3 regions of the Nocardioides sp. W7 genome follow, and region 3 is predicted to be linked to each of the others. Evidence: predicted binding sites of a transcription regulator. Region 3 holds the regulator's gene; each other region holds the start of a gene.
What was found. Region 3 encodes LexA, which represses DNA repair genes until DNA is damaged. Its sites were predicted from a motif close to TCGAACANNTGTTCGA; they were not measured.
Positions count from the first base shown of each region.

Region 1: MUB56_RS25010 (HNH endonuclease signature motif containing protein) is a predicted target of LexA. The motif match lies at 5,944-5,959, and genes of this name have one in related genera.
Region 2: MUB56_RS20405 (HNH endonuclease signature motif containing protein) is a predicted target of LexA. The motif match lies at 5,812-5,827, and genes of this name have one in related genera.

Region 1 covers NZ_CP095078.1:5,332,282-5,340,211, forward strand. The annotation lists gene MUB56_RS24995 (pyruvate carboxylase) at 1-2,392, shown strand, start outside; gene MUB56_RS25000 (saccharopine dehydrogenase NADP-binding domain-containing protein) at 2,495-3,541, opposite strand; gene MUB56_RS25005 (helix-turn-helix domain-containing protein) at 3,613-4,557, shown strand; gene MUB56_RS25010 (HNH endonuclease signature motif containing protein) at 4,649-5,893, opposite strand; gene MUB56_RS25015 (DUF309 domain-containing protein) at 6,142-6,582, opposite strand; gene MUB56_RS25020 (SpoIID/LytB domain-containing protein) at 6,644-7,813, opposite strand.
Region 2 covers NZ_CP095078.1:4,341,463-4,349,392, reverse strand. The annotation lists gene dmpG (4-hydroxy-2-oxovalerate aldolase) at 1-919, shown strand, start outside; gene MUB56_RS20430 (FAD-binding oxidoreductase) at 1,156-2,526, shown strand; gene MUB56_RS20425 (TfoX/Sxy family protein) at 2,616-2,963, shown strand; gene MUB56_RS20420 (DUF3099 domain-containing protein) at 3,129-3,329, shown strand; gene MUB56_RS20415 (hypothetical protein) at 3,411-3,956, opposite strand; gene MUB56_RS20410 (hypothetical protein) at 3,926-4,150, opposite strand; gene MUB56_RS20405 (HNH endonuclease signature motif containing protein) at 4,516-5,760, opposite strand; gene MUB56_RS20400 (IS256 family transposase) at 6,311-7,549, opposite strand; gene MUB56_RS20395 (tyrosine-protein phosphatase) at 7,904-7,930, shown strand, end outside.
Region 3 covers NZ_CP095078.1:1,924,865-1,932,794, reverse strand. The annotation lists gene MUB56_RS09150 (IS30 family transposase) at 1-558, opposite strand, end outside; gene MUB56_RS09145 (mismatch-specific DNA-glycosylase) at 813-1,319, opposite strand; gene MUB56_RS09140 (hypothetical protein) at 1,420-1,791, shown strand; gene MUB56_RS09135 (LysM peptidoglycan-binding domain-containing protein) at 1,902-2,234, opposite strand; gene lexA (transcriptional repressor LexA) at 2,509-3,225, shown strand; gene MUB56_RS09125 (MXAN_6640 family putative metalloprotease) at 3,305-4,870, shown strand; gene MUB56_RS09120 (ATP-dependent DNA helicase) at 4,882-6,858, opposite strand; gene MUB56_RS09115 (sugar phosphate isomerase/epimerase) at 6,925-7,878, opposite strand.

The DNA of each region.
Region 1 (7,930 bases), 2.1 Mb from region 3:
GCTCCGCGGCGCCGCCCTGCAGTGCCGGATCACCACCGAGGACCCGGCCAACAACTTCCGCCCCGACACCGGCGTGATCACGACGTACCGCTCCCCCGGCGGCGGCGGCGTTCGCCTGGACGGCGGCACCGTCTACACCGGCGCCGAGGTCTCGGCCCACTTCGACTCGATGCTGGCCAAGCTCACCTGTCGCGGCCGCACCTTCGACAAGGCCGTCGAGAAGGCCCGCCGCGCCGTCGCCGAGTTCCGGATCCGGGGCGTCTCCACGAACATCCCGTTCCTGCAGGCCGTGCTCGACGACCCCGACTTCGCCTCGGGCAACGTCACCACCTCGTTCATCGAGACCCACCCGCAGCTGCTCCAGGCGCGCGGCTCCGGCGACCGCGGCAGCAAGCTGCTGACCTACCTCGCCGAGGTGACGGTCAACCAGCCGCACGGCAAGGCACCGGTCAGCCTCGACCCCGCGTCCAAGCTGCCGCCGACCAACCTCGAGGTCCCCGCGCCGTCCGGCACCCGCCAGCTGCTGCTGGAGCTCGGCCCGGAGGCGTTCGCCCGGCGGCTGCGGGAGCAGAACGACGTGGCCGTCACCGACACCACGTTCCGCGACGCCCACCAGTCGCTGCTCGCCACCCGGGTCCGCACCAAGGACCTGCTCGCGGTCGCTCCCCACGTCGCCCGTACGACGCCCGAGCTGTGGTCGCTGGAAGCCTGGGGCGGCGCGACGTACGACGTGGCGCTCCGCTTCCTGGCCGAGGACCCGTGGGAGCGGCTCGCCGCGCTGCGCCAGGCGGTGCCGAACATCCAGCTGCAGATGCTGCTGCGCGGGCGCAACACCGTCGGCTACACGCCGTACCCCACCCGGGTGACCGACGCCTTCGTCGAGGAGGCGGCCGCCACCGGGCTCGACGTGTTCCGGATCTTCGACGCCCTCAACGACGTCGAGCAGATGCGCCCGGCGATCGAGGCGGTGCGCGCGACCGGCACGACGCTGGCCGAGGTGGCGCTCTGCTACACCGGCGACCTGTCCGACCCGGGCGAGCGGCTCTACACGCTCGACTACTACCTGAAGCTGGCCGAGCGGATCGTCGAGGCCGGCGCGCACGTGCTGTGCATCAAGGACATGGCCGGCCTGCTCCGCGCGCCCGCCGCCCGCACCCTGGTCACCGCGCTCCGGTCCAACTTCGACCTGCCGGTGCACCTGCACACCCACGACACCACCGGCGGCCAGCTCGCGACCCTGTCCGCCGCGATCGACGCGGGGGTCGACGCCGTCGACGCCGCGACCGCCTCGATGGCCGGTACGACGTCGCAGCCGCCGCTCTCGGCGCTCGTGTCCGCCACCGACCACAGCGACCGCGAGACCGGCCTCTCCCTGGCCGCGGTCAACGCACTCGAGCCGTACTGGGAGGCCGTACGCCGCGTCTACGCGCCGTTCGAGTCCGGCCTGACCTCCCCCACCGGCCGGGTCTACCGCCACGAGATCCCCGGCGGCCAGCTCTCCAACCTGCGCCAGCAGGCGATCGCGCTCGGCCTCGGCGAGAAGTTCGAGCAGATCGAGGACATGTACGCCGCGGCGAACGACATCCTCGGCAACGTCCCCAAGGTGACCCCGTCCTCGAAGGTGATCGGCGACCTGGCCCTGCACCTGGTGGCCGTCGGCGCCGACCCGGCCGAGTTCGCCGAGAACCCCGGCTCCTTCGACATCCCCGACTCCGTCATCGGCTTCCTCAACGGCGAGCTCGGTGACCCGCCCGGTGGCTGGCCCGAGCCGTTCCGCACCAAGGCGCTCGAGGGCCGCACCTGGAAGGCGCCGGCCGAGGAGCTCACCGCGGAGGCCTCCGAGAGCCTGGCGGGCTCCTCCGAGACCCGCCGTCGGACTCTCAACGAGCTGCTGTTCCCCGGCCCGACGAAGACGTTCGCCGAGGCGCGGTCGGCGTACGGCGACACCTCGGTACTGCCCACGATGGACTACCTCTACGGCCTGCGCCGCGGCGACGAGCACGAGGTCGAGCTCGACGAGGGCAAGACCCTGCTGGTCGGCCTGCAGTCGATCAGCGAGCCCGACGAGCGCGGGTTCCGCACCGTGATGACGCTGCTCAACGGCCAGATGCGCCCGGTCAGCGTGCGCGACAAGAACATCGCCGCCGAGGTCGCCGCCGCCGAGAAGGCCGACACCGCCAAGCCCGGCCACGTCGCCGCCCCGTTCCAGGGCGTCGTCACCATCGTGGTCGCCGAGGGCGACAAGGTCGCCGCCGGCGACACGGTCGCCACCATCGAGGCCATGAAGATGGAGGCCTCGATCACGGCCCCCGTCGACGGCACCGTCGAGCGACTCGCGCTCTCCGGGACCCAGGCCGTGGACGGTGGGGACTTGGTGCTGGTGCTCTCCTAGGAGGTCGCCAGCACCGACGCCCCGGCCGCGTGGCCGGGGCGTCGCTGTCCGGGTCGGCTCGACCTCGCTGGCGACCTCCGGGGGCGCAGGACCATGGATCGGCTATCGCCGTGTTGCCCACCCTTGCCGGTCGGACCGGATCGCGATGGCACCGGCCTCTCGCTCCAGGGTGGCGAGTACGGCGGCGGCGTCGAACGCCTCACCGGGCGCGGCGACGCCAGAGCCCCGGTGGCGACCGTCGAGGAGTCGGACGGCGCCTTCGACGACGATCGGCGCGGTGACCGCGTAGATGTCGCGCCCGGTCGCACTCGTCCGGCGGGTGTCGGAGCCGCGGCGTACGACGACGTCCACGACGAACTGCTGGGCCGATCGTCCGTGCTCGTCGGTGGCGGCCGGCCCCGGCGTCGCGGAGTCGTGGAGGTCGTCGAGCGGGGCGGTGTTGAGGTAGGAACGAAGCTCGCCCACGTCGAGGTGGTGATCGATCGTGATCACCTCGGAGAACGGCAGCTCCACGACCGACTGGTCGCCGAGGGGCGACGGGTAGGACCAGGTGCAGGATGGTGCGGGACTCTCCAGCGCGGTGAGCACCCCGCCGCGGATCACCAGGCGGGTCGCAGTGTTGCGCGCCCCGGTGGCTCGGGTGCCGGCGGTCGGCCACCAGCGGTCCAGGCCGATGGCGACCTCGACCTCGTCGGCGCGCGAGCCACCGTCGAGCGCGGCCGTGACCAGCAGGTCGGCAAGACCCCCGTAGAAGGCCATGGCGGGGACGACGACAACGCCCGCGGCTCGCGCAGGGCCGTCGAGGTCGCGGTAGAGCGCCTGCACGACCGGCTGCTCGGCGGTGACGTCAAGATAGTGGGCGCCGGAATCGACCGCAGCCTGAGCGAGAGGCACAGCGGTGTCGAGGAACGGCCCGGCGCAGTTGACGACGGCCCCGGCACCGGCCACCGCCTGCCGCAGCAGGCCGGGATCGTCGACGCCGACCACCCGCCGGTCCAGGCCGGCGTGCCGGGGAGGGACGGCGGCCAGGCGTTCGGCACTGCGGCCGGCCAGTACGGGCGTGAGCCCGCGGCGCAGCAGCTCGTCGACGACGAAGCGCCCCGTGTGACCGGTGGCGCCATAGACAAGGACTCGATCGGTTGCGTTCACGAGCCCATCGTCAGGCGCTGCGCCGGTCCGGGACGAGCGTCTGAAACGACCTGGGTCGTACAGTTTCGGACATGCCCCGGATCGCCCTCGTCATGCACGGCTCCGCCATGCTCTACGAGGTCGCGATCGCTTCCGAGATCTTCGGCACCGACCGCTCGGAGCTGTCGCCCACCGGCGAGTGGTACGACCTCGTGGTCTGCACCCCCGACGGCGCCCCACACCCCTGGCTGACGCACCTGCCGACCGCGTCGTACGCCGAGATCGCCCGCGTCGACACCGTCGTCGTACCGTCGTCCGACGACCTCGACGACAACCCCGACCCAGCGCTCGTCGATGCGCTGCGTGCCGCCCACGACCGCGGCACCCGCATCGCCTCCCTGTGCACCGGAGCGTTCGTCCTCGCCGCGGCCGGCCTGCTCGACGGCCGGGTCGCGACGACGCACTGGATGCACGCCGAGGATCTCGCACGCCGCTACCCCCAGATCGATGTCCGGCCCGACGTGCTCTACGTCGACGAGGGCGACGTGCTGACCTCGGCCGGCAAGACCGCGGCGCTCGACCTCTGCGTCCACCTGGTACGCCGCGACCTCGGCGCCGCGGCCGCCAACGCGATCGCCAGGCGGCTCGTCGTGCCGGCCCACCGCAGTGGCGGTCAGGCGCAGTTCATCACCCCGCCCGCCGAGCCGCGCAGCCCGGACGGTCTCGCACCCACCCTCGAGTGGGCACGTGCCCGCCTCGACCAGCCCCTGACCGTGCGCGACCTCGCCGGGCACGCCAACCTCAGCACCCGCCAGCTCGCCCGCCGCATGCAGGCCGAGGTCCAGGCCGGGCCCCTCGACTGGCTCCACCACCAGCGGATCACCCGCGCCCAGGAGCTCCTCGAGCGCACCGACGCCACGATCGACCAGGTCGCGGTCAGCTGCGGCATGGGCACCGCCACCACCCTGCGTCGGCACTTCCACCGCGCCCTGGGCGTCACCCCCACGACGTACCGGACCACGTTTCGCCTCACGTGACACCGCGGAGCCACCACCGGATCTGTCGCCGCGCTGTGTCACGGCGATGTCCGGAACTCGCGGCATTCCGCCGCCAACGGTGCACGTCGGCCTACGTTCGTCGGTGGAATCGGACGCCGCCGTCGGGGAGCCGCTGGGGCGAGTAAGTCGGGTCGTGGGCTCGATGGTGATGATGCGAGCAGAGCAGCATCCCGTCGGCCAGGTCGGTGCGCCCGCCGGCGGCCCAGGGGGTGCCGGCGTGATGAGCCTCGCACCACGGAGCCGGGACCCGGCAGCCCTCCGCGCGGCACTCGCGATCGGTCAGGGCGAGGGCGCGGCGTTGGGCCCGGGTGAAGAGGCGCTGGGAGCGGCCGAGATCGAGGACCTCACCCTTCCCGCCGAGGACAGCCGGGACGAGGTGCGCGGTGCAGGCCAGCCGCCGGGCCTCCTCGGCGGTGATCCGGTCGACCGAGTCACCCGGGGCCGCGTTGCCGAGGGTCGCCGTGCCGAGCTCCGCGCGGAGCGACTCCAGCGACATGGTCACGACGAGGGTGGTGGCGTCGCCACCGTGGATCGGGAGCCGGCCCGGGTCGAGGGTCTCCAGGAGCTGGCAGAACGCCCGCGCGGTCTTCCGCCCGTGCGGAGTCCGCGGTGCTCGGGCCGGCTCCGGGTCGGCGTCGTCGCGGCGAGGGTTGGTGAAGGCGTGTAGGTAGGTCGCGAGCCGGGCCGCGGAGGCGTCCGGGATCAGGCCACTGATCCGCGTGGTCCCATCGCCCATCGGGCGGAGTCCGAGGCGCATCCGCTGCCGCGCGGAGGCTTCGAGGTCGGCCAGATGGCGGGCCTCGACGGCCTCCGCGATATCGGGGGCGACGACGTCGAGGATCCGACGACCCAGGCGCCCCAGCTCGATCGGGTCGAAGCGGGCGGCGTACGCCACCAACGCGGCCTCGGCCCGGTCGGTAACGCAGGCGTCGACGTCGGCCGGCAGCCCCGCGAGGGACACCGCGATGGCCCGGGCCTGGTCGAGGTTCACCTCACCCTCACGCACCGCCGTCGCCAACACCGGGCGGTCGGCCAACGCCAACGCGACGCGAAGATCGGCAGCACAGTCACCACGACGACGCCGCGTCGCGGCCGCGGTCCATGCCCCGACATCCCGCGCACCCGACTCCTCGGCCACGTCAGAAGCGTCGGCGGTGACCCGCAGCCGCAGCTCGCCCACCCGGTCCTCGATCGCGGCCAGCTCCACCAGCGCGGCGGCCTTGTCGGTGGTGGTCATGAACGCCGGATTCACGTCCGCGACCGACTTCAGGGCACCGTCGATGACCTGGGCGGCGACCCGGATCGGGTGGTCCATGCGAGCCTCCGAGAGCTCCACAACGGTGCGGGATGATGCCCCAATTCTAGTCGAACGCACGTTCGAACGCTTGAATCCTCCACAGGCCCTCGCACTGTGATGTCTCAGGACTTCGGTGACACTTCCGGGTTCTTCGGGCGGGTCCCGGGAGTCGGCCGTTGCCGGCGTAGGTCACCCCGGGGCGGGTCGGATGTATTCGGCGAGGACCTCGCCTTGTAGGTCGGTGACGATGATCTCCGACCACGTCCTCAACCGCCCTGCACCCGACCCCGGGCGCACGCCACGAGTGCGGCGAGGTCGAGGTCGTACGCCGGCCCCCCGCCCCGCTCGTATGACGCCAGTCGGCCCGCTGCGCGCTCGACCAACCGGGCCGCGCCGACGCCGTTGCCGCGCTCGTGATGGGTCAGGCCCACGCACAGCTGGGCCAGGCCCTGCCAGAGCTCGCGCTCCTCGTCGGGGCCCGACTTCCACCTGACCTCGAGCGCCTCGTGCGCCGCGAAGGGGCGTCCCTCGTCGAGCAGGCGGCGGGCGTAGGCCAGGGTCTCCGCGGGCGGGAGCGGCTCCTCGGAGATGGGCTCGACGCCGACAACGCCGTACGGCAGGGGGCGTCCGAGCGCGTCGCGCGGCCGAGCCTGCTGGGCCCGCCCCTGCTCGTTGCGGTCGCGATCGGCCGGTGACCCGTGCTGCATTCGTCGTCCCTCCGCTGTCCCCGACCCCCACCCTACGGACTCGGGGACGGGAGATCGGCGCTCAGGAGACCCCGAACGTCAGGTACGTCGACCGAAGCCCCAGCACGCTTCGGAAGGTGTCACCGGAGACCGTGACCGCGCCGGCGCTGCCGGTCAGCGTGACCGAGCGGACCCGGCCGCCCCAGTCGCCGTTGCCGTCGCGGGCGGTGACCTGGATGTCGCTCAGGACGCCGATCCTCGGCCAGGCCTGCTCCAGGCGCGCGGGGGCGAGCCGGACGGTCCAGGCGTGCACCGGGTTGCCGGACCAGGCGTCGTAGACGTCCTCGACCGCGCGCAGGTAGGGCACCGAGCCGGCCGAGGTCCAGCCGCCGCTGCTGGAGGAGAACTGCGTGAACGCCGGTTGCCCGCCGTCGAGCAGGACGCTGCCTCGGGTGGCGGCGATCGCGGCGTTCGACGCGGGGTGCTCGGCGGCATACCCGCCGTAGACCTGGCAGGACGTCGTGTCACACAGCTGCGCGTGCCGCGAGCGCGGGTGGGCGCGTTCGTACGCCGCGTAGGTGCGCGCCGCGACCGCCTGCGCGCGGACCGCCGCGGGACTCCAGGTCGCCGGCATCTCGAGAGGTACGACGCCCCGCAGGTAGGCCTCGAGCGACAGCACGTTCACCGTGTCGTGGCCGCCACCGGGCGCGGTGGCGTGCCGCAGTCGGCCGCGGTAGGGACGGTCGCCCGACGGGGTCACCACGGTGACGGGCCGGCCGCCGGCGGCGATCTCGCCGTCGCCCCTCAGGACCCGCCACCGGCGCCACCGGTCGGTCCGGAACGCGACCCGGGTGACGCCCTTGCGGGAGGTGGCGACGCGCCACAGCCGGGCGCCGTTCTGGGGCAGCACCCAGCGCCGGCCGCTCGCCCGGTCGGTGACGGTGAGTCCGGGGCGCGCCCGGACGAGGAGGTCGTCGGTGGTGTCGGCGGAGATCAGCACGCTCACCCGGCCGGCGGCCCGGCCCGGCGTCGTCCCGGCGTAGTAGAAGTCGAGGATCTGCTCGTGGCTCAGCCCCTGCTTGGCCGCGCCCTGCGCGCCGTGCTGCGACATCCCGTGGCCGTGCCCGTAGCCGTGCCCGGAGATGGTGACGGTCGCACCCGCGGGCACCGCCCACCGGTCGACGGCCTGGGCGGCGGAGGGGGCCAGGAACACCCCGGTCAGGACAGGGACGACGAGCAGGCGCAGGCGCATGGAGGGCCGAGCTTCCGGGCGAGGAGGTGTGGCTGGGGTGCATCGAGTTGCATCCGTGACCAGTGGGAACACCCATCGCATCACGCGTCCCAGCAGCCCCGCAACGAGGTCGGGCGA
Region 2 (7,930 bases), 2.4 Mb from region 3:
CGCCGCGCTCGACGACGCCGGCGTCGACGCCATCGAGGTCGCGCACGGCGACGGCCTCGCCGGCTCCTCGGTCAACTACGGTCCCGGCTCCCACACCGACTGGGAGTGGATCGAGGCGGCCGCCTCGGTGCTGAAGCGGGCCCGGCTGACCACGCTGCTGCTCCCCGGGGTCGGCACCATCCACGAGCTGAAGCGGGCCTACGACCTCGGCGTCCGCTCGGTGCGGGTCGCCACCCACTGCACCGAGGCCGACGTCTCCGCGCAGCACATCGCCGCGGCCCGCGAGCTCGGCATGGACGTCTCCGGCTTCCTGATGCTCTCGCACATGTCCCCGCCCGAGGAGCTGGCCCAGCAGGCCAAGCTGATGGAGTCCTACGGCGCGCACTGCGTCTACGTCACCGACTCCGGTGGCCGGCTCACGATGAACGACGTCGCCGCCCGGGTCCGCGCCTACCGCGACGTGCTCGACCCGACGACCGAGATCGGCATCCACGCCCACGAGAACCTCTCGCTCTCGGTCGCGAACTCCGTCGTCGCCGTCGAGAACGGCGCCCTCCGCGTCGACGCCTCGCTGGCCGGTCACGGCGCCGGCGCGGGCAACTGCCCGATCGAGGCGTTCGTCGCGGTCTCCGACCTGTCGGACTTCAAGCACGGCTGCGACCTGTTCAAGCTCCAGGACGCCGCCGACGACATCGTCCGGCCGCTGCAGGACCGTCCGGTCCGCGTCGACCGGGAGACCCTCACCCTCGGCTACGCCGGTGTGTACTCCTCGTTCCTGCGGCACGCCGAGAACGCAGCGGCGCAGTACGACCTCGACGTGCGCGACATCCTGATGGAGTGCGGCAAGCGTCGTCTGGTCGGCGGCCAGGAGGACATGATCATCGACGTCGCGCTGAACCTGGTCGCGGCCCGGGCCTGAGGCGTCCGGGCCTGAGACGTCCGGGCCTGAGGGGTCCGGGCCTGAGGGGTCCGGGCTGGTCCCTCGGATTACCTCACCTGCACGATGGCGGGGCCCGCGGTCCGGGGCTAGCGTCGGTAGCACCAGACCTGCCGCGGACCCCGCCGCGCCACGTGACGCCTTCTCGACGACTCTCGACGCCCTCGTGGCGCCCTCCTGTTGCCCGGACGCGACGGGCAAGTCATGAGGAGGGTCAGATGAGTGCACAGCTGGACACCCTGCGGGAGCAGACCCGCGGGCCCGTGATCGGACCGGACGACGCGGCGTACGACGAGGCGCGCCTGGTCCGCAACGGCATGATCGACAAGCGGCCGGCCGTGATCGTGCGGGCGGCGAACGCCGGCGACGTGATGATCGCCGTGCGGTTCGCCGCCGACCAGGGGCTCACCGTCGCCGTCCGCGGCGGGGCCCACAGCGTGCCGGGCTTCGGCACCTGCGACGACGGCGTCGTCGTCGACCTGTCGGCGATGCGCGACGTCCGGGTCGACCCGGTGACCCGCACCGCCCGGGTGTCGGGCGGTGCGACGTGGGGCGACCTGAACGCGGCGACGTACCCCTTCGGGCTGGCCACGACGGGCGGCATCATCTCGACGACCGGGGTCGGCGGCCTCACCCTCGGCGGCGGTATCGGCTACCTCGCCCGAGGGCTGGGATTCTCCTCCGACAACCTGGTGGCGGCCGACGTGGTCACCGGCGACGGCAGCTTCCACGTCGCCAGCGAGAAGGACGACGCGGACCTGTTCTGGGCGATCCGGGGTGGGGGCGGCAACTTCGGCGTCGTCACCTCCTTCGAGTTCCGGCTCAGCCCGGTCAAGGACATCTACGGGGGCCCGATGTTCTTCGAGCTGGACCGGGCGGCCGACCTGTTCCGGCTCTACCGCGAGTTCATCGCCGACGCCCCCGAGCAGTTCGGCGGCTTCCCGGCGTACCAGATCGCCCCGCCGCTGCCGTTCATCCCCGAGGAGCGGCACGGCACCACGCTGGCCCTGATGGTGACCTGCTGGGCCGGCGACCTGGACCGGGGGGAGGAGGTGCTGAAGCCGTTCCGCGACCTGGCGCCGACGGTGGCCGAGCTGGTCGGCCCGATGCCGTACCCGGCCCTGAACAGCGCGTTCGACGACCTCTACCCCTCGGGTCTGCGCCACTACTGGAAGGCCAACTTCGTCAAGGAGCTCACCGACGACGCGATCGCCGCCCACGTCGAGCACGGGGCGCAGGTGCCCGAGATGACCTCGACGATGCACATCTACCCGATCAACGGCGCCTGCCACCGGGTCGCGCCCGACGCCACCGCCTTCGCCTACCGCGACGCCAACTTCGCGACGGTGATCGCCGGCATGTGGCCCGACGAGAAGGACGACGAACGCAACATCGCCTGGGTCCGGGACTACTACGACGCCACGGCTCCGCTCTCCGAGGACGGCGGCTACATCAACTTCATGGCCGAGGACGACCAGGACCGGATCGGCGCCAACTACAAGGGCAACTACGACCGGCTGCGGCAGGTCAAGCGGACCTACGACCCCGGCAACCTCTTCCGGCACAACCAGAACATCCCGCCTGCGTGAGTCGGGCCGCGCCGGCCCCGACCGGCGCGCGCACCGGCGGTGCCGTCCGTAGGATCAGCCAACGGCCCGACTGATGCCGGAGGCGCCCGATGACCTATGACGAGGAGCTGGCCGAGAGGATCCGGACCTCGGTCGCGGCTGCCGCCGGCCCGGCCGGTTATCGCGAGATCAAGATGTTCGGTGGTCTGTGCTGGACGGTGAACACTTACCTGGCGGTCGGTACCGGCGACGACGACCTGATGGTCCACGTCGGCACGGACGGCGTCGACGAGGCCCTCGCGAACGGCGCTCGCACGGCGACCATGGGAGAGCGAACCATGGGCGGGGTCGTCCTGGTTGCGGCGGCGGACCTGCCCGACCCGGACTCCCTCGCCGCCTGGGTCGGCCCGGCGGTGGAGCGAGCGCGGGCGAAGCCCCCGAAGAAATCGAAGGCCTAGGCCGCGCCGAATCGCCTGGACGTCAGGAGCGACGAACGCGCCGGCTCCGTGCCGTGAGTGCCTCGCGCTCGGCATCTTCCGGGCCCAGCCGAGGGCGGCGGTGCGGTGCGGCAAGCGTGGGAAGGTGGAGGGATGCGACGACCCCAGCGCATCACAACCAGCGGAGTGCGCAGGCCGCAGAGCGAGCGGCTGCGCCGGCGTCAGCGCTGGTACTTCGCCCTGATGGGCGCGTGCCTGGTGCTGATCCTGCTGGCCTGGAACCTCGTCCGGTTGTGGTCGACGACGGCGGCCGTGGCGATGTCGGTCGTCGCTGCTGTGCTCCCACTGGTCGCTGTGGTCATCGCCAACTGGGGCGAGGACCGCTGACGGTGAGCGCCGGACCGACGTCGGCCGCGAGCCAGCCGGCGAGGGCGAGTCCGAGGAGCGCGGTGACCGCGTGCAGCGGGCTCACTTCCGCGTTCTCTTGAAGCAGGTCACGATGACGTTGGGCGGGGTGTGGCGACGGTAGGTGGACAACCCGGGAATCCGCAGCCTCTTGGCGCAGACCCGCGGGCCCTGCACGGAGATCCGCTTGTCGACGGCCCTGTCACTGCCCGTGGCCCTGACGAAGAACGCCGCCACCGCCCGGTGAGTGTGCCTCTCGGAGCAGGGCAGCCACCTCGCGAGCGTCGCGCATCGGGCCACCGCCGCGGTCGGCCTCTTCGTGAGCTTCCGCAGCGTTGTCGGCAGGTCGTAGAGCCCCTTGGTCCCCCACAGGGTGAGGTGGCAGCTGGCCCAGCGAGCGCCCGCGGCCCGCTGATCGGCAGTCGGGATGAAGCTGAAGCCCGCGTACATGGTGAGGGCCCTCCGCAACGGGTTCCGGCCGAGCAGCTTGTTCTCGCCGGCGTCGCACGCGATGACCTTCTGCACCTCGTCCCAGTCCGACACGTCGACGTCCGCCGGCAGCTGGACGACCCGGGCCGTCACCAGGGTGTGGTCGGAGCCGCACGGCACGTCGGCACCGTGAGGTGGTTGCCCTTGGCCTGATCGAAGGTCGCGTCGTGGCACGACCCGACGGCGGGAGCGCCGTACAGGAGGTCGGCCGCCCGGGCCGATGACGGGGTGGCGACGACGAGTCCGGTCAGCACGAGGCCGGCGGCGATCAACAGGCCCAGCAGGCGAGCGACGGTGGGGGTGGCTGTATGCACGGACGCTCCGGGGGTTGTCGAGGGATCGGCGGTGACACGCTAGGTGCCCGGGACCCCCTCGGAGCCGGAATGTCAGAACGTGCGCCGGCAGCGTCCCAGGTGGGGTTGGCGCGTTCGGGAGGCGCTTCTTCCTCTGCAGATCGCGTCCACCTTCACTACGCTCGCCACTGCGGCAACGGAATCGTTCGCCCACACCCGACAGACCGCGATGAGAGTCCAACACCTCGACCTCGTCGTCGCTGGCCCTGATCGGCGTCCCCGTTGCCTGGTACGCCGTCCACGTCCACGGCGGAAGGCTCGAACCGACGTCACCGACGATCCAACTCGATCTGCGTCGCGTCGGCGCGAGTAGCCCACCGAGCGGCCTACGTTCGTCGGTGGAATCGGACGCCGCCGTCGGGGAGTCGTTCCGACGAATAGCCCGGGTCGTGGGCTCGGTGGTGATGATGCGAGCAGAGCAGCATCCCGTCGGCCAGGTCAGTGCGGCCGCCGGCGGCCCAGGGGGTGCCGGCGTGATGGGCTTCGCACCATGGGGCGGGGATCTGGCAGCCCTCGGCGCGGCACTCGCGATCGGTCAGGGCGAGGGCGCGGCGTTGGGCGCGGGTGAAGAGGCGTTGGGAGCGGCCGAGGTCGAGGACCTCGCCCTTGCCGCCGAGGACGGCCGGGACGAGGTGGGCGGTGCAGGCCAGGCGCCGGGCTTCTTCGGCGGTGATCCGGTCGAGCGAGTCGCCCGGTGCCGGGTTGCCGAGGGTGGCGGTGCCGAGCTCGGCGCGGAGCGACTCCAGCGACATGGTCACGACGAGGGTGGTGGCGTCGCCGCCGTGGATGGGGAGCCGGGTGGGGTCCAGGGTCTCCAGGAGTTGGCAGAACGCGCGGGCGGTCTTGCGGCCGTGGGGAGTCCGCCGCGCTGCGGCCGGCTCTGGGTCAGCGTCGTCGCGGCGGGGATTGGTGAAGGCATGCAAGTACGTCGCGAGCCGAGCCGCGGACGCGTCCGGGATCAGTCCGGTGATGCGGGTGGTGCCGTCGCCGAGGGGCCGGAGTCCGAGGCGCATCCGCTGGTGGGCGGACGCCTCCAGGTTGGCGAGGTGGCGGGCCCCGACGGCCTCCGCGAGCTCGGGGGCGACGACGTCGAGGATTCGGCGGCCCAGGCGGCTTAGCTCGATGGGGTTGAAGCGGGCGGCGTAGGCCACTAGCGCGGTCTCGGCCCGGTCGACCACGGAGGGGTCGACGTCGGCCGGCAGCTCGGCGAGGGACGCCGCGATGGCCTGGGCCTGGTCGAGATTCACCCCACCTTCACGCACCGCCGTTGCCAACACCGGACGGTCGGCCAACGCCAGGGCGAGGCGAAGGTCGGCAGCACAGTCACCGCGACGACGCCGCGTCGCGGCCGCGGTCCATGCCCCGACGTCCCGCGCACCCGACTCCTCGGCCACGTCGCCCGCGTCGGCGGTGACCCGCAGTCGCAGCTCGCCCACCCGGGTCTCGATCGCGGCGAGCTCGACGAGGGCGGTGGCCTTGTCGGTGGTGGTCATGAAGGCCGGGTTCACGTCGGCGACCGACTTCAGGGCACCGTCAATGACCTGGGTGGCGACCCGGATCGGGTGGTCCATGCGAGCCTCCGAGAGCTCCACAACGGTGCGGGATGATGGGTTCCATTCTACTCGAACGCACGTTCGATCGCCCTGGCTCTTCCACAGGGCTCGCACTGCGATGTCTCAGGACTTCGGTGACACTTCCGGGGTTCTTCGGGCGGGGTCCCGGGCGTCGGCTGTTACCGATGTAGGTCACCCCGGGTGCGGGCCGGATGGGCGTCGGGTCCAGGGCTCAAGCACCGCCGCCGGCCCATCGACCAGAGCGCGCTTGCGTAGCTCGAAGAACGACTTGCGGGAGATGCCGTGCTCGGCGCAGAACGTCGAGACCGCGACCCGGGGTGCGTCACCGAGTCACTGCGAGATCGCGAGACGGACACGAGGATCAATGGGTTCATTGGCAGTCACCGCCCGAGCCTCGAGGCAGAAGTGTCACCACCAACCACCAGAAGCGTCACCGATGTCTTGATGCAGAACTGTCACCGATGTCCTGAGACATGACGCACGGGGTCGGGGTGCCAGGGCGGACAGAGCCCCGCGGGGTGGTGGGCTTTGAGGTGATCCTCGGTGCCTACGCGTCGCTGCTCTCGATGGCGGCGATTGGTTCAGTATCGCTGGTGGCGTAGAGCTTGGCCATGGATCCTTCGGAGAGGTAGCGGCGGTCCCCGGCGATCCACTCGTCGTGCATGTCGATCAGCACCGCGCCTACCAGCCTGATCACCGCCGCGGCGTTGGGGAAGATGCCCACGACCCGGGCGCGGCGCTTGATCTCCTTGTTGACCCGCTCGAGCGGGTTGGTCGACCAGATCTTGCGCCAGTGCTCGCGTGGGAATGCGGTGAAGGCGAGGACCTCGGGCTTCGCGTCGTCCATCAGTGGCCCGAGTTTGGGGAAGCGGGCGGCGAGCTCGTCGCGGGTCTTGTCCCACGCCACGTGGACGTCCTCGGCGGTGGGCTGGGCGAAGATCATCCGGAACGCAGCTGCAACGTAGTCGGCCTGGCCTTTGGGGACGTGGGCCAGGAGGTTGCGGGCGAAGTGGACCCGGCACCGTTGGTGCGCGACGCCCTGGAACGCGCGCTTCAACGCCTTGACGAGGCCGGAGTGTTGATCTGAGATCACCAGCTTCACGCCGGCCAGTCCGCGTTGTTTGAGGCTGAGCAGGAAGCTGCGCCAGAAGACCTCGTCCTCGCTGTCACCAACGTCCAGGCCGAGGATCTCCCGTTCACCGGTTGCGGTGACACCCGTCGCGACGACCACCGCCATCGACACGACCTGGCCACCTTTGCCAGGTGCGTTGCGGACGTGGAGGTAGGTCGCGTCGAGATAGATGTAGGGGAACTCGACGTGGTCCAGGGTGCGGGTGCGGAACGCGCCGACGGTCTCATCCAGGCCGGTGCAGATCCGGGAGACCTCGGACTTGGAGACACCCGTGCCGCCCATCGCTTCGACAAGGTCGTCGACGCTGCGAGTCGAGATCCCGTGGACGTAGGCCTCCATCACCACCGCGTAGAGCGCCTGATCGATCCGACGACGGGGCTCGAGGATGATCGGGAAGAACGAGCCCTTCCGCAGCTTGGGGATCCGCAGCTCGACGTCGCCGGCCTTGGTGGTCAGCACCCGCGGCCGGTGGCCGTTGCGCTCGGTGACACGGTCCTCGGTGCGCTCATAGGGTGCGGCGCCGACGCGTTCGATCGCCTCGAGCTCGATCAGCTCCTGCAACGCGACCCGGACCGAATCACGGATCAGGTCGACGCCATCACCGGCACGGAACGCGTCGAGGAGTTCGGACAGGGCAGACTGGGGCAAGGCCATCGGTGGACCTCTTTCGGTGAGTGCTTGGCCGTACACACCGAAGATCCCGCCGATGGCCGTCTACGTGCTGACGCCCCGCCGCTGGTCCCTCAAACCCCACCACTCCCGGGGACTCTTACCCAGGGGCGTTGACTGTCCAGGGAAACGCACCGTCGCCGCCACGTCGTACTTCTGGAGGGGGTGCGTCACTGGCGACGCGCCGTCTCGGCATGACCGCCAGCCGGCCCGCAAGTGTCCACTCAATGACCCGCACTCACTCGTTTCCGCTGAGCAAGACCGTTGCCCGAGTCGCGCACCGCGCGTCCCTAACGTGGCGTGACTGGCCTCACTGAGGTCCGCACCGGAAGGAACGTCATGAAGAAGCTCGGAGTCATCGTCACG
Region 3 (7,930 bases):
CGGCTGGCGGGCCCGTCGTGACGTGGACAGGTTGCGGGCCAGGTCTTGGCGCAGGCTGCCGCGGGTCTGGACGTAGAGCGCCTGGTAGATCGTCTCGTGCGACACACGGTCCATGATCGTGCGTGGGTGATCACCACGCAGGACCGTGGCGATCAGCTGGGGTGACCAGCCTTCATCCATCCAGGCCTCGATCCGGCGACACAGTCCGGGGTTCTCGAGGAGTCGGAACGGTTTTGGTCGTCGACGCCTCAGCAGTGCCTGGCGGTGCGCCAAGGAACCGTAGTAGCTGCCGTCGGGTCCGCTGTTGCGGGCAATCTCGCGGCTGATGATCGACTTGTCCCGCCCGATCAACGCACCGATCGCTTCCAGGCTCGGTCCACGTCGCCCCGCACGCTCGGCAAGCAGCCGCTGCTGCACCCCCGCCGCGATCACCGCGCGATCCTCACTGCTCAACCGCCGACGCAGACCAGGCTCGCCCGACACTCCTCGCGCCGGGCGTTCATGCCCCGCAACAGTCCCGAGCCCACCGTCTGGTCCATGCAGGATCCTCAGCGTCACGGGCGCAGCCTGACGCCACCACACGCCCGCGGTATCGCGTGACACGCCCACCAACCGAGCCGAGTGCCACACCGAACGACCCGCACAGATCGAATCAAACAACCGCGCACGAACCTCGTACGGCAGCGGTCGACGTCCCATCACCAACACCTCACTCACTAGGTGTTGCTTCGACCGCCTGAGCCTGCCGTCGTCTCATCCCCGCTGGTGTGACGGACTACCCCGACGGCCCCGACAACGGGCCGAGCCCGGCCTCAGGCGCCGCGACCGACGAGGGCAGCGAGGTCACGCCACCACGACAGCCGGTTCGGTCGACCGTCGTAGTCGCGGCGCTGGTTGGCGCCGCTCGTCCCCGGGAGCACGAAGACCTGCGCGGGCCCGACGTACCAGTCCTGGACTCCCAGGTGCGGCCGTCCCGGGCGACCAAGCGCACGCGCGGCCTCGTGCGCGACGCCCTTGCTGGTGAACGCCAGCCACTCCGGTCGCCACCGCTCCACCTTCGCCGCCAGTTCGTCGACCTCCACCCAGCGCGGGTCCCAGTGCCCCACCAGGTCGGTCAGCCCGAATCCCAGCTCGGCGACCAGCCGGTCCTCGTCGGGGCGCAGCCGGCGGGGGCTCAGCCCGCTGAGATGGAGCGACTCCCAGAAGCTGTTGCCCGGCGAGGCGTAGTAGTGCTCGCGCCACTTGGTCGACTCCGCGCCGGCCAGGCCGCAGAAGACCACGATCGGCTCAGGACCCACGATGTCCGGAAGCACCTCCACGTCTTCACTCTCCGGGCCGCACCAAACTCAGGGCACGGAGCTGCCGCCGGATGCGCGGGTCCTCCCACACCGTGTGGGTCGGTGCGACACAATGACCGGCGTGGCGGGCGAGGGAAAGCGAGCAGGGTCGCGACGTGCCGCACGCCCACCGCGGACCTTCCGCCCCCGACTGCTGCTGCTCGCCGTCGGGGTGACCCTGGCGGTCGTCGCCTGGGGCTACCTTGTGTACGCCGCCATCGACTTCGGCGCGAGCGCCCGATCCGGTGACGAGCGCGCCTGGCTGTTCCTCGCCCTCGCCTCGGCCGGCGCGATCGCCTGCCTCTTCCTCGGCCTGATGATGGTCGCCCGTCTGCTCCGCGGGCTCGGCATCACCGCTCCCCCGCCGTCACCGGAGTCCCCCGTGCCGTCGGAGACGGCGGACCGGACCCCGCCCGCGCCGCGCCCGCCCGGTGGCCGGCGCGCGGCCCGCTGACCCCCTCGGACACCGAAACGCCGCAGGGGCGGGGCCACCTCGTGGCCCCGCCCCTGTCTTCCCCGGCTCGCCAGCCGGGGTCGAAGCGGCTGGCGAAGTCTGTGGTGGCGCTACTCCGTCGGGACCCGGAGCTCCTGGCCGGCGAGGAGCACCGTCGACTCCAGGCCGTTGAGGCGCTCGATGTGCTCGATCATCTCCTGGACCTGGCCGTCCTCGGCCGCACCTGCCGCGATGTCCCAGAGGGTCTCGCCGGTGCCGACCGTGACGACCGTCGTGGGCTCCGCGGTGCCCGGCTCGGGCGTGGCCACCGACCCGGCGGCGAGCATCAGGCCGATCCCGAGCACCAGGGTCAGCCCGAGCAGGAAGATCACCAGCCGGCCGCGCCGGGTGAGCCGGAGCTCGCCGCGAGTGAGGGACAGGTCGGACATCTGCATCGTGCTCATCGGGACCTCCTGGGGAAGTGGCGGTCAGCCTGGGTGCCTGGCCACGAGCGAATGTCTATCCGCGCCCACCGACAGTCCGGTGCTGGCCAGCTGGTCGATCAGACGTTCGATCGAACATGTGTGCGAGACTAGAGCACCTGTTCGAACGAAATCAAGAACCGGGGGAACATTTGTTCGAACGGATCGGGACGACACGCCCTTCGAACACATGTTTGAAGCCGGAGCCGCATCTCGGTACGGTGAGCCCACGAGCATCCCGGCGAAAGGCATCACCATGGCCACGAAGAAGAACGTCCGCGAGCTGCCCGACGGGCCGCCCGACGCCACCGGACTGACCCCGCGCCAGCAGCGCGTGCTCGCGCACATCAAGGACTGCATCGAGAAGCGCGGCTACCCGCCGAGCATGCGCGAGATCGGTGACGCCGTCGGGCTGACGAGCTCCTCGAGCGTGGCGCACCAGCTGAAGTCGCTGGAGGAGAAGGGCTTCCTCAAGCGCGACCCGCACCGGCCGCGCGCGCTGGAGGTGTTCCTGCCCGAGGTGATGGCCGCGCGGCGTGCCCTCTCCGGTGCCGACGAGTCGTCGTACGACGAGACCGGCGTCGGCGACGCCGCCCCGGTGCCGACCAACGTCCCCCTGCTCGGGCGGATCGCCGCCGGCGGACCGATCCTGGCCGAGGAGCGCTACGAGGACGTCTTCCCGCTCCCCCGTCAGCTGGTCGGCGAGGGTGAGCTCTTCCTCCTCGAGGTCGCCGGTGACTCGATGGTCGACGCCGCGATCTGCAGCGGTGACTACGTGGTGATCCGCAAGGAGCAGACCGCCGAGAACGGCGACATCGTCGCCGCCCTCCTCGACGGCGAGGCCACCGTCAAGACCTTCAAGCGCAAGGACGGGAAGGTCTGGCTGATGCCCCACAACGAGGCCTACGACCCGATCGACGGCACCCACGCGACGATCCTGGGGAAGGTCACCGCGGTCCTGCGCAAGGTCTGAGCGAGGAGGCTGGACCGGGCCGTTCACGAGGGCGGGCGTGCGAGGATTGCCCGCCCGCTCCCTCCCGGTTGGAGACCTCGTGCCCGCACGCCACCGCACGCTGCTCGCGACCGTCGGCGCCGCCGTCCTCGCCGCCGCGCTGCTGACTCAGCCGGGCGCCGCCTCAGGCGCGAGCGGCTGGGACGGCGAGCCGGTCGGACACCCGATCGAGGGCCCGGCAGCCCGCGCCGCCCAGGTGCTCGAGGAGGCGGACGGCCTCCTGCGCGGCAGCTCGTCGGGCCGCGACGCCAGCCTGGTGCTGCTCGAGCTCGCCCGGAGCCGAACCGCTCTCCCGGCGGCCCGCCGGGCGGAGGCCGATCGGATCCTGGCCCGACCCACGGACAACCCCGACCCCCAGCAGTTCGGCTACCGGGCCGGCGCCCAGCCGACCGCGGCGTGCCAGGACGGCTTCTGCGTGCACTGGGCGCGCCAGACCTCCGACGCCCCCGATCTCTCCGACGGCAACGGCAACGGCCGCCCCGACTACGTCGACCTGGTCTTCACGACCCTGGCCGAGGTCAGCGGCACCTACGCGGGCGCCGGCTACCGCCGCCCGGTCGCGGACGGCATCCGCGGTGGCGGACTCGACCAGTTCGACGTCTACCTCGTCGACAGCGGCACCCGCGGGGACGGGATCTACGGCTACTGCGCCCCCGAGGGAGTCACGAGCGCCCAGCAGCGCAGCGCCACGGCGTACTGCGCGCTCGACAACGACTTCGCCGAGTTCCCGTCCCACACCCCCACCGAGAACCTCCAGGTGACGCTCGCGCACGAGTACTTCCACGCGGTCCAGCTGGCCTACGACCTCACCGAGGACCCGTGGTTCCTCGAGTCGACGGCCACCTGGGTCGAGGACGAGGTGTACGACGGCGTCAACGACAACGTGCAGTACCTCCGGAACAGCCCGATGAGCCAGCCCGGGGTCCCGCTCGACCAGGGCGAGGGGATGCGGGTCTACGGCAGCTGGATCTTCTTCCGCCACCTCAGCGAGGTGGAGCCACGCGCACAGGGCGGGCTGCCCACGATCATCCGGGAGATCTGGGAGCGAGCCGCCGGACCGGCGTACTCGATCCAGGCCGTGGAGGCCGTGCTGGGCGAGCGCGGACGGTCGATGACCGCGACCGTCGCCCGGTTCTCCGCCGCCAACCGCCATCCCAGGAGCAGCTACGCGGAGGGCTCGCGCTACCCCGCGACCACGCCGGAGAGCAGCGCCCGGGTCGCGCGCGGGCAGAGCCGCCGCGCCGCGCTCACCCTCGACCACCTCGGCAGCGGGACCCTGCGCTACCGACCCGACACCGGTGCGTCCCGGCGCGCCGGCAGGCTCCGGATCACCGTCGACCTCCCGCGCCGCAGCCGACCGACGGCCGCGGTCCTCACCGTGCGTCAGGAGTCGGGCCGGCTGCGGACCCGGGTCGTGCGGGTCGACCGGTCGGGGGGCGCCCGGATCACGCTCCCGTTCGCGGCCGGCCGGGTCAGGTACGTCGACGTCACGCTGGTCAACGCCGCCACCCGCTACCGCTGCGGCCGCGGCACGGTCCACTCCTGCCGGGGCCGCTCGCTCGACGACGACCTGACCCTGCGGGTGCAGGTCCGCGCGCTGGCGTAGTCGCTCAGGCCTCAGCCGGCGGCGAGCCGGGCCAGGGCCTTGCGGACCACGGCCGGGTCGGTGGTGGTCCACATCGGCGGCAGGCTGGACTTGAGGAAGCCGCCGTAGCGAGCGGTCGCCAGCCGAGGATCGAGGACGGCGACGACGCCGCGGTCGGAGGTGGTGCGGATCAGTCGACCGGCGCCCTGCGCCATCAGCAGCGCGGCGTGCGTGGCGGCGACCTGCATGAACCCGTTGCCGCCGGCCTTGTCGGCCGCCCGCTGGCGCGCCGACATCAGCGGGTCGTCGGGACGCGGGAAGGGGATCCGGTCGATGAGCACCAGCTGGCAGGTCTCGCCCGGCACGTCGAGGCCCTGCCACAGCGACAAGGTGCCGAACAGGCAGGTGTGCGGGTCGGCGACGAACTGCTTCGCCAGCTCGGGCAGCTGGGCGTCGCCCTGGGCGAGCGTGGTCAGGTGCGGCAGCCGCTCGCGGACCACCTCTGCGGCGGCCTCGGCGGCCCGCCGCGACGAGAACAGCCCGAGCGTGCGCCCCTCGGCCGCGTCGACCAGCTCGACGATCTCGTCGAGCTGGGCCTTGACCAGGCCGTCGCGGCCGGGCGGCGGCAGGTGGCGCGCGACGTACAGGATGCCCTGCTGCCCGTAGTCGAACGGCGAGCCGACGTCGATGCCGCGCCACGGCAGGCCGCTGCCGGCGGCGTGCGCGTCGGCGGGCGCGCCCTCCAGGACCCGCTCACTGGCCTTGAGCCCGACACCGGTGGCCACTGCGCCGAAGTCGCCGCCGAGCATCAGGGTCGCCGAGGTCATCACGACCGTCTTGTCGGTCAGCAGCTTGTCGCGCATCGTGCCCCAGACCTGGAGCGGCGCGACGCAGAGCCGCGGCGGGAGCCGCTCGGAGCCCTCGGTCAGCCAGAGCACGTCGGCGTCGGAGCCGGACGCCATCCGTTCGGCGGTCGCGAACACCTCCTGCACCGCGCCCCGGGCCTGGGTGCGACCGGCGTCGGGGTCGCCGTCCTTGTCGGGCTTGGGGTACGCCGAGTAGCAGGCGCGCGCGGCGTCGCGCACCAGCGCCAGGGCGTCGGAGAGCTGCTCGGGCAGCTGCTCGAACCGGCCCGGGCTGGCCTCCCCCATCGCCGCCCGCAGCGCGTCGGCGGCATCGGCGAGGTCGTCGGCCTCCGAGCCGTCGACGTGGCGCTGGGAGCGACGGGCCGAGCGCTCGACCTCGGCCGCCCAGAGCTCGTCGGTGGCGGCCTGGGTGACCCGGGCGGTCAGCTCGTGCGCCTCGTCGACCACGACGACGTCGTAGTCGGGGATCATCGGCACCCCCTCGATCGCGTCGATCGCGAGCAGCGAGTGGTTGGTGACGATCAGGTGCGAGCGGTGCGCCTTCTCCTTGGCGAGCTCGGCGAAGCACTCCTGGCCGAACGGGCACTTGGCGGCGCCGAGGCACTCCCGGTGGTTGACGCTGACCTGGCGCCACTCCTTGTCGGTGTGGCGCGGGGCGTGGTCGCGCTCGCCGCTGCCGCCGTCCTCGGCCGCCTTCTCCGCCCAGGCCCGCAGCTCCAGGATCTTGGCGCCCATCGACCCCTCGGGCATCTGCACCAGCGCGCCCTGCTCGTCCGGGACGCCCTCGCGGACCCGGTGCAGGCAGGCGTAGTTGGAGCGGCCCTTGAGCACGGCGTACGACGTGTCGACACCCGGCACGCCCTTGACCGCCTCGGCCAGTCGCGGCAGGTCGCGCTCGACCAGCTGGTGCTGAAGGGCGAGCGTCGCGGTGGCGATCACGACCCGCTCGCGGTGCAGCAGGCTGGGCACGAGGTAACCGAGCGACTTGCCGGTGCCGGTGCCGGCCTGGACCAGCAGGTGACGCTCGTCGGTCATCGCGGCGGCAACCGCCTCGGCCATCGCGACCTGGCCGGAACGCTCCTGACCGCCCAGCGCCTGGACGGCGGCGGACAGCACCTGCGTCACGGCGGGGGTCTCGGGCACCCGAGCACCCTAGACGTCTCCGCCGACCGCCGAGGCGCCTGTCCCCAGGCCCCCGACGCGGCCGGGTCAGAAGCGGACGTGCTCGAGGTACAGGTGGCCGACCGCGGCGCTGGTGAGCGGGCTGACGTCGGGAGTGTCGTTCTCGACGATGTACTCCTCGGCGGTATGGCGGCGGAAGATCCGCGGGAAGTCCACGACGCCGGTGCCGAGGTCGCACATGTCCCCCGTGGCCTCGTCCCGGTCCTTGACGTGGAACTGGCGTACCTCCTGCGGCGCCCTGCGGATCACGTCGATCGCGAACCGGTCCGGGTCGGCCGCACCGACCCCGATGCCGCCGGTGTAGACCCAGTAGAGGTCGATCTCCAGGTGCACCAGCCGCGGGTCGAGCCGCTCGGTGAGCACTTCCCACGGCGTCACCCCGCCACCGAGGTCCGTTGTGAACTCGTGGGCGTGGTTGTGGTAGCCGTAGCGCAGGCCGTACCGACGGGCGAGCGCCGCCTCGGCGTTCATCCGGTCCGCCCAGCCCTGCCACTCGGCCAGGCTGCTGGAGGCCAGGAAGGGTACGACGACGTACCGCTGTCCGAGGGTCGCGGCGTTCTCGAGCTTGGTGCGCAGCGCGGTGGCGTCGGCGCTGATGCCGTCGTGGCTCGACGAGGCCCGGATGCCCAGCCCGTCGAGGAAGTCGCGGAGCTGGGCAGCGGTGCGGCCGTAGTAGCCGGCGAGCTCCACCTTCTCGTAGCCGTACTGCGCGAGCCGCTCCAGTACGGCGTCGAAGCCCGGCGTGCCGCCGAGCGCCGCCCGGAGCGTGTAGAGCTGGATGCTGATCCGGTCGTGGGGTACGCCGTGCGGGCGGCCGCCCCCGTGCCGGCCGCCCGCGACCGCCGGAGAGGCGAGCCCGGATCCAGCAGCGGCGACCCCAGCGGCGCCGAGGGCCGCACCCCGGAACAGCGAGCGGCGGCTCGCGCCCTTCTCCTCGAGCGAGCGGCGCAGGGCGCCCTCGCCGTCATAGCCGAAGCACATGCGATTGTCCTTCCCGAGATTCCTGGTGCGACCCGGGCCGGCGGCCCGGGCT